DNA from 3 places in the Thauera sp. JM12B12 genome. Region 2 is predicted to be linked to each of the others. Evidence: predicted binding sites of a transcription regulator. Region 2 holds the regulator's gene; each other region holds the start of a gene.
What was found. Region 2 encodes sigma-54, which starts transcription at its own class of promoters, with help from an activator protein. Its sites were predicted from a motif close to TGGCACGCTTNCTGCTNA; they were not measured.
Positions count from the first base shown of each region.

Region 1 (2,227 bases), 1.8 Mb from region 2:
TGAGCGCGGCGGGCGATTCGGTGCACTCCATGCTCAAGCGCGAAGGGCCAGTCGTTGCGCTGGGCTTGTACCGCGAAATCATCAACCTCGCCAACCGCTATGGCATCACGCACTGCTACGCGGCAATGGAGCCCGCGCTTGCGCGCTTACTGAACCGGCTGGGTTTTCCCTTTCATGAGGCGGGCCCGCTGAACACCGCAGTCAGCCCGGCGCGTCAGCCCTATCTGATCGGGGCGCATGCTGCCAAGGCGGGGCTGGCGGCGCGTAATTCGTGCTTGTATCGGTTCATGTTCGGTGGGGGCGATGTGGAGCCGCAGGTGCAGAGAACGGACGGAATGTGGCCGATTGCGTCGGAGGTCAAGAGCTACCGTGACGTTGGCTTGCACATCTGATCGGCAGCCTCGCCGGCCAGTGGTCGCGCGGAATTGTTCCGGGCCTCTCCGGCCGGCACCAAAACAAAAAAGCCGCGCAGTCAATGCGCGGCTTTTTACTGATTCTGCTGACAGGATCAGGCTGCTTTCTTCATGCGACGCGTAGCGCCGAGGCCGATCAGGCCGAGGCCGAGGAGGGCAAGGGCGCTCGGTTCCGGGACGGTGGTGGTCCGCCCGCGAATATCAGCGGTACCACTATGCGTGACAAGACCCCCTGTGGCGTTGCTCAGTTGTTCGTCAAGGCCAAAGCTTGAGTTGAAGAAGATGTCCGGGCAGTAAGTCCCACCTGAAACGTCGCATTGGAGGTTTGCGTTATTTGTATCAAGGTACGGGTTTGCAACGCCTTGGTTGCCGAGAGCTGTTTGAGGGTTGCGCGTGTCACCGGCGTAGACGATGTTCAGATAGGCGTTGCCCGAGCCGGCCAGAGTTGCCAAGTCCGTGTTCGTCAGATCGCCAATGAGCGTTGCAGTCGCAGGAATGTTGGGGTCGGAACCGCCAGCTTGACGCTGCGGGATCGCGGCAAGGCTCAACCATAGAGATCCATCGCTGGCAGATGCACCACTCGTTTCAAGGAAGTTCTGTGCATTGTCAACATAGACGTTGATCCATCCGCCGCTGAAAGCGAACTCTGTGCCGTTAAAACCCAGAAAACCCGTATCGTCGAATGCTGTTCCAACTCCGTCGCTATCCTCCGGATTGATGTCAAGGAGAGTAAAGCCACCAAACGTAAAGGTAATCTCGCACCCGGGGCAGAACGTCGTAACGTTGCTGTTCCCGTTGATCGAGTTGATTTTTCCGTATCCGCTGATCGTGTCACCCGCAAGGGAAGCAACGTTCTCGAAAACCTCACCAGCCGATCTGAAATCGAGAACGAAATTCTCATTCCAAGTGACGCCGCCGACCGTGATGGCGCTAGCGGAGCCGGAAGTAAGCGCAAGGCCGGCGGCAGAAATGAGCGATGCTGCAATCTTGTTCAGTTTCATGATGGAACTCCAGATTAACGTTGATCATGAGCCGAAGCCCTCGACTCCGCTCTTTGTTAAGCAGGTTTTGTGCCTATTCGTTATCACCATCAAAAACAATGGCTTGTAGGGCTGAGCACCAGCACGACGCACTTTAGTGTAAAAAAAACCGACACCTCGTTGGTGGTCGATACGTACTACTCCACGCAAGTGTCGATCGTGGATTCCGCCCTTGTAATCCCGCCGGCTCTGCGAAAATATGACGCCAACCCCGCCATCGCCGGAGACCTGTCTTGACCGCCTTCAACTACAACGAAGCCTTCAGCCGCAACCTCGGCGTCGTCAGCACCGCCGAGCACGAACGCCTGCGTAACGCCACCGTCGCCATCGCCGGCATGGGCGGGGTCGGCGGCGACTACCTGATCAGCCTGGTGCGCGCGGGCGTCGGCGGCTTTCACCTTGCCGAGTTTGACGAGTTCGAGCTGGCGAACTTCAACCGCCAGTACGGCGCCAGTGTGCCGACGTTGGGGCGGCGCAAGCTCGAGGTGATGGTGGAGCACGCGCGGGCGATCAACCCCGAGCTGCGCATCACCACCTTCGAGGACGGCATCCAGCCCGGCAACATCGACGCCTTCCTCGATGGGGTCGACCTGGCGGTGGATGCGGTCGATGCGTTTGCAGTGGACAAGCACCCGCTGCTGGTCAACGCGGCCACCAAGCGCGGGCTGGCGACCATCGCCGCCGTGCCGCTGGGGCTGGGGGCAGGCGTGCTGGCCTTCGGGCCCAAGGGCATGGCCTACGACGACTACTTTGCGATCACGCCCGACATGAGCG
Region 1 covers NZ_CP154859.1:2,982,240-2,984,466, reverse strand. The annotation lists gene AAG895_RS13500 (PEP-CTERM/exosortase system-associated acyltransferase) at 1-392, shown strand, start outside; gene AAG895_RS13495 (PEP-CTERM sorting domain-containing protein) at 509-1,414, opposite strand; gene AAG895_RS13490 (ThiF family adenylyltransferase) at 1,687-2,227, shown strand, end outside.
Region 1: AAG895_RS13495 (PEP-CTERM sorting domain-containing protein) is a predicted target of sigma-54. The motif match lies at 1,472-1,489, and genes of this name have one in related genera.

Region 2 (2,227 bases):
CGGGACTGCCGCGCAGGGCGGGCAGACGGTCCGGGGCGAGTGGAGATCGCGTCGTGAAAACGCGCGCATTATAACCACACCCCGGACGTGGGGCTGCAACGCAGGCGTCAGGCTTCGGGGGTCTGGTGCTTCAGCGTCTCGTGGTTGTGGTCGGACTGCTTCTGCTTGTACTTCTGCACCTGGCGGTCGAGCTTGTCCGTCATCGCGTCGATGGCGGCATAGAGATCGGCGTCGTCGCTCTCGACGAAGAGGTCCTTGCCGCGCACGTGGAGGGTGACTTCGGCCTTCTGCTTGAGCTTCTCGACCGAGAGGATCACGGAGACGCTGGTGACGTTGTCGAAGTGACGAATGACGCGGTCGAGCTTGGTGGTCACGTAGTCGCGGATGGCGGGGGTGACTTCCACGTGGCGCCCGGTGATGTTGAGATTCATGGTAACTCCTGTTGTTGTCAGATGGATTTGCGCAGACTGACCGGCGGGATATTGAGGGACTCGCGGTATTTGGCGATCGTCCGCCGCGCGACCACGATACCCTGCTGGCCCAAAACTTCCGCAATCTTGGCGTCGGACAGCGGCTTCTTGCTGTCTTCGGCATCCACCAGCTGGCGGATCAGCGCCCGAATCGCCGTCGAGGATGCAGCTCCACCGGTGTCGGTGGCGACATGACTGCCGAAGAAATACTTGAGTTCGAACACGCCACGCGGGGTCGCCATGTACTTCTGCGTGGTGACGCGCGAGACGGTGGATTCATGCAGCTCGAGCTGGTCCGCGATCTCCCGGAGGGTGAGTGGCCGCATCGCCACGTCCCCATGATCGAAGAACTGCCGTTGCTGGTCAACGATGGCCTGGGATACGCGCAGGATGGTGTCGAAACGCTGCTGCACGTTCTTGATCAGCCAGCGTGCCTCCTGCAGCTGGCCGCCGAGTCCGCCGCCCTGGCCGCGGTTCTGCTGCAGCAGGCTGGCGTACAGGCGGTTGATGCGCAGGCGCGGCATGGCGTCGTGGTTGAGCGTGACCGTCCACCGCCCGCGCAGCTTGCGCACGACGACGTCGGGCAGCACGTAGCGCGTCTCGGTGTTCGAGTAGCGCGAGCCGGGGTGGGGGTCGAGGCTGCAGATCAGCGCCTGCGCGGCACGCAGGGCGTCGTCGTCGCAGCCGGTGAGCTTCTTGATGCGGGCGAAGTTGCGGTCGGCGAGAAGCTCGAGGTGCCGCGTGGCGATGTCGAGGGCGAGCGCGCGGATCGGCGAGTCGGGCAGCGTGCGCAGCTGCAGCGCCAGGCATTCCTGCGGGCTGCGGGCGCCGATGCCGGCGGGCTCGAGGTTGTGCACGTGGTGGAGGGCGATGGTGAGCTCGTCGAGATCGACCTCGGACTCGGGCGGCAGCAGTTGGAGCAGGTCCTCGAGCGGCTGGTGCAGGTAGCCGTCGTCATCGAGTGCCTCGATCAGGAAGCGCACCAGGGCGCGGTCGCGGTCGCTGAGCGGCGACAGCGCCACCTGCTGGTCGAGGTGTTCGCGCAGGGATGTGCTCGCGGCCTGCAGATCCTGGTAGTCGACATCGTCGTCGTCGCTCTCGCTGCGGCTGGATGCGCCGGTGCCGACGTTGGACCAGTCGATGCCTTCGTCCTCGCTGCTGCCCTCGCCGCCCTCGCGCGACGCGCTGTCGGCCGGGGGCGATTCGGCGGCGCTCTCGCTGCTCGACTCGCGTTCGGACGAGGGTGTGGGGGGCGGGCTCGGAGCGAAGTCCGCGCCGTCGCCGTCCTCGCGTTCGAGCATCGGGTTCTCGAGCAGGATGCGCTCGATCTCCTGGTTGAGCTCGATCGTCGACAGCTGCAGCAGCTTGATCGACTGCTGCAGCTGCGGGGTCAGCGTGAGGTGCTGGGAGAGCTTGAGCTGGAGACTGGGCTTCATCGCGTCGGTCCGCTGCGTGCGCTCACAGGCGGAAGTGCTCGCCGAGATAGACCTGGCGCACGCGCTCGTTGTCGATGATCTCGGTGGGCTGGCCGCTGGCGAGCACGCGGCCTTCGCTGATGATGTAGGCGCGATCGCAGATGCCGAGCGTCTCGCGCACGTTGTGGTCGGTGATCAGCACGCCGATGCCGCGCTCCTTGAGGAAGCGGATGATCTTCTGGATGTCGATCACCGCGATCGGATCCACGCCGGCGAAGGGCTCGTCGAGCAGGATCAGGCGCGGGTCGGTGGCCAGCGCGCGCGCGATCTCGCAGCGCCGGC
Region 2 covers NZ_CP154859.1:645,849-648,075, forward strand. The annotation lists gene raiA (ribosome-associated translation inhibitor RaiA) at 108-431, opposite strand; gene AAG895_RS02840 (RNA polymerase factor sigma-54) at 449-1,906, opposite strand; gene lptB (LPS export ABC transporter ATP-binding protein) at 1,929-2,227, opposite strand, start outside.

Region 3 (2,227 bases), 1.9 Mb from region 2:
ACTGGATCTTGCTCATCTGTTCAGAAGAGGCCTGCGCGCCCATCATGGTGTCGGTATCGAGCGGGCTGCCCTGCTTGATCGCGGCGACGCGCTTCAGCGCGCGCTCCATGAAGCGGTCGTAGATCGATTCCTGGATCAGCGCGCGGCTCGGGCAGGTGCACACCTCGCCCTGGTTGAAGGCGAACAGCACCAGGCCCTCGATCGCCTTGTCGAGGAAGGCGTCGTCCTTGTCCATGACGTCGGCGAAGAAGATGTTGGGCGACTTGCCGCCCAGCTCGAGCGTGGCCGGGATCAGGTTGTTGGCGGCGGCCTGGGCGATCACGCGGCCGGTGGAGGTGGAGCCGGTGAAGGCGATCTTGGCGATGCGCTTGCTGGTGGCGAGCGGCATGCCGGCCTCGCGTCCATAGCCGTTGACGATGTTGAGCACGCCCGGCGGCAGCAGGTCGGCGATCAGCTCCATCAGCACCAGGATCGAGATCGGGGTCGACTCGGCGGGCTTGAGCACCACGCAGTTGCCCGCACCCAGCGCCGGCGCCAGTTTCCACGCCGCCATCAGGATGGGGAAGTTCCACGGGATGATCTGGCCGACCACGCCCAGCGGCTCGTGGATGTGGTAGGCCATGGTGTTCTCGTCGATCTCCGAGATGCCGCCTTCCTGCGAGCGCAGGCAGCCGGCGAAGTAGCGGAAGTGGTCGACCGCGAGCGGGATGTCGGCGTTGAGCGTCTCGCGGATCGGCTTGCCGTTGTCGACGGTCTCGGCGTAGGCGAGCAACTCGAGGTTGGCCTCGAGGCGGTCGGCGATCTTGAGCAGGACGTTCGAGCGCGTGGTGGCGTCGGTCTTGCCCCACGTCGGGAAGGCGGCGTGCGCGGCGTCCAGCGCGAGCTCGATGTCCTCGGCGGTGGAGCGCGCGGCCTGGGTGTACTTGCAGCCGGTGATCGGCGTGATCACGTCGAAATACTGGCCCTTGACCGGGGCCACCCACTGGCCACCGATGAAGTTGTCGTAGCGGGTCTTGTACTGGAGCTTGGCGTCGGCGTGGCCGGGCAGTGCATACAGCATGGTGTCGTCTCCTCGATCTCTAAGGTGTGCGGGCAGGTCGCCACGGTTTTTACTCAGCAGGACCCGTGCCAGTCATGGAGGTCCTTGTTTTTCCGTGACTTGCGCCCTGTTTCGGGCGCCTGTGGTGCTCATGAAATATGAATCGGATTGCCCGGACTGCTCCATATGCTCCATAAATCCGGGATTAATGGAGCAGCCCGGAGAAGGGCTCAGAAGAACAGGATGCCGCCGAGCGAAATCGTCCGCGTCTTGAGGTCGCCGGGGAACAGGTCCGCACCCTCGCCCTTCTCCTGGTTGTATTCGCCGACCAGGGTGATGTACTTGTTCAGGCTGTGGTACACGCCTACGGTGGCCGAGCGGAAGGTGTTGGTGTCGGTGAGCAGGCCGCCGCGGTCGCGGTTCTCGCCGAAGTTGAGGCCGAACTTGGTCTTGCCGACGGTGTAGGTGCCCTGCAGGAAGTAGCCCTTGCCGTCGGTCTTGGCGAAGGGCGACAGGTAGAGCGCCCCGACGGTGGACAGGCCCAGGCCGCTGGCATCGAAACCGTAGGCCACGAACTCGAACGCACCGAGGCCGACCTTGGCGCCGAGCTCAAAGCCGCTGGCATTGAAGCTGCCCGCCCCGCTCGTGCGCTGGTGGATCGCGCCCGCCCACAGCGAACCTTTCGCGGCGCCCGCCTCCCAGTCGTAGTTGGCCATCGCCTGGAAACCGGGATCCTTGGTCTCGTCGCCGGCGAACTTGTTCGGATCGAAGATCCCGAACGAAGCCGACAGCCCGCCCATCGCCGGCGTGGTGTAGGTGATCTGCGGCTGGAAGCCGGTGTACATGTAGCCGTGGCCGATCATGCCGAAGGTGGTGTTGAAGGGCGTGGAGGCGTAGCTGTTGCCGCCCAGGCCAAGCAGGGTCATGTCGGACAGGATGATCTTCTGCCCGAACAGGCCGATGTCGCGACCGAGCTTCACCGTCCCCCACTCCTGGTTGCCGAACTGGAAGTACAGGTTGCGCGTGTCGATCTGGGTGAAGGGGCTGTCGCAGCCGGTGGCCCCGCCGCAGCCCGGGTCGCTCGGCAGGCCGACCACGTCCGACTTGTCGTTGATGCCAGGGGCGAAGCCGACGTGGGCCTTGATGTCCAGGCCGTCGACCTTGGTGGTGAACACGAAGTTGATCCAG
Region 3 covers NZ_CP154859.1:2,944,504-2,946,730, forward strand. The annotation lists gene adh (aldehyde dehydrogenase) at 1-1,060, opposite strand, end outside; gene AAG895_RS13340 (porin) at 1,270-2,227, opposite strand, start outside.
Region 3: adh (aldehyde dehydrogenase) is a predicted target of sigma-54. The motif match lies at 1,114-1,131, and genes of this name have one in related genera.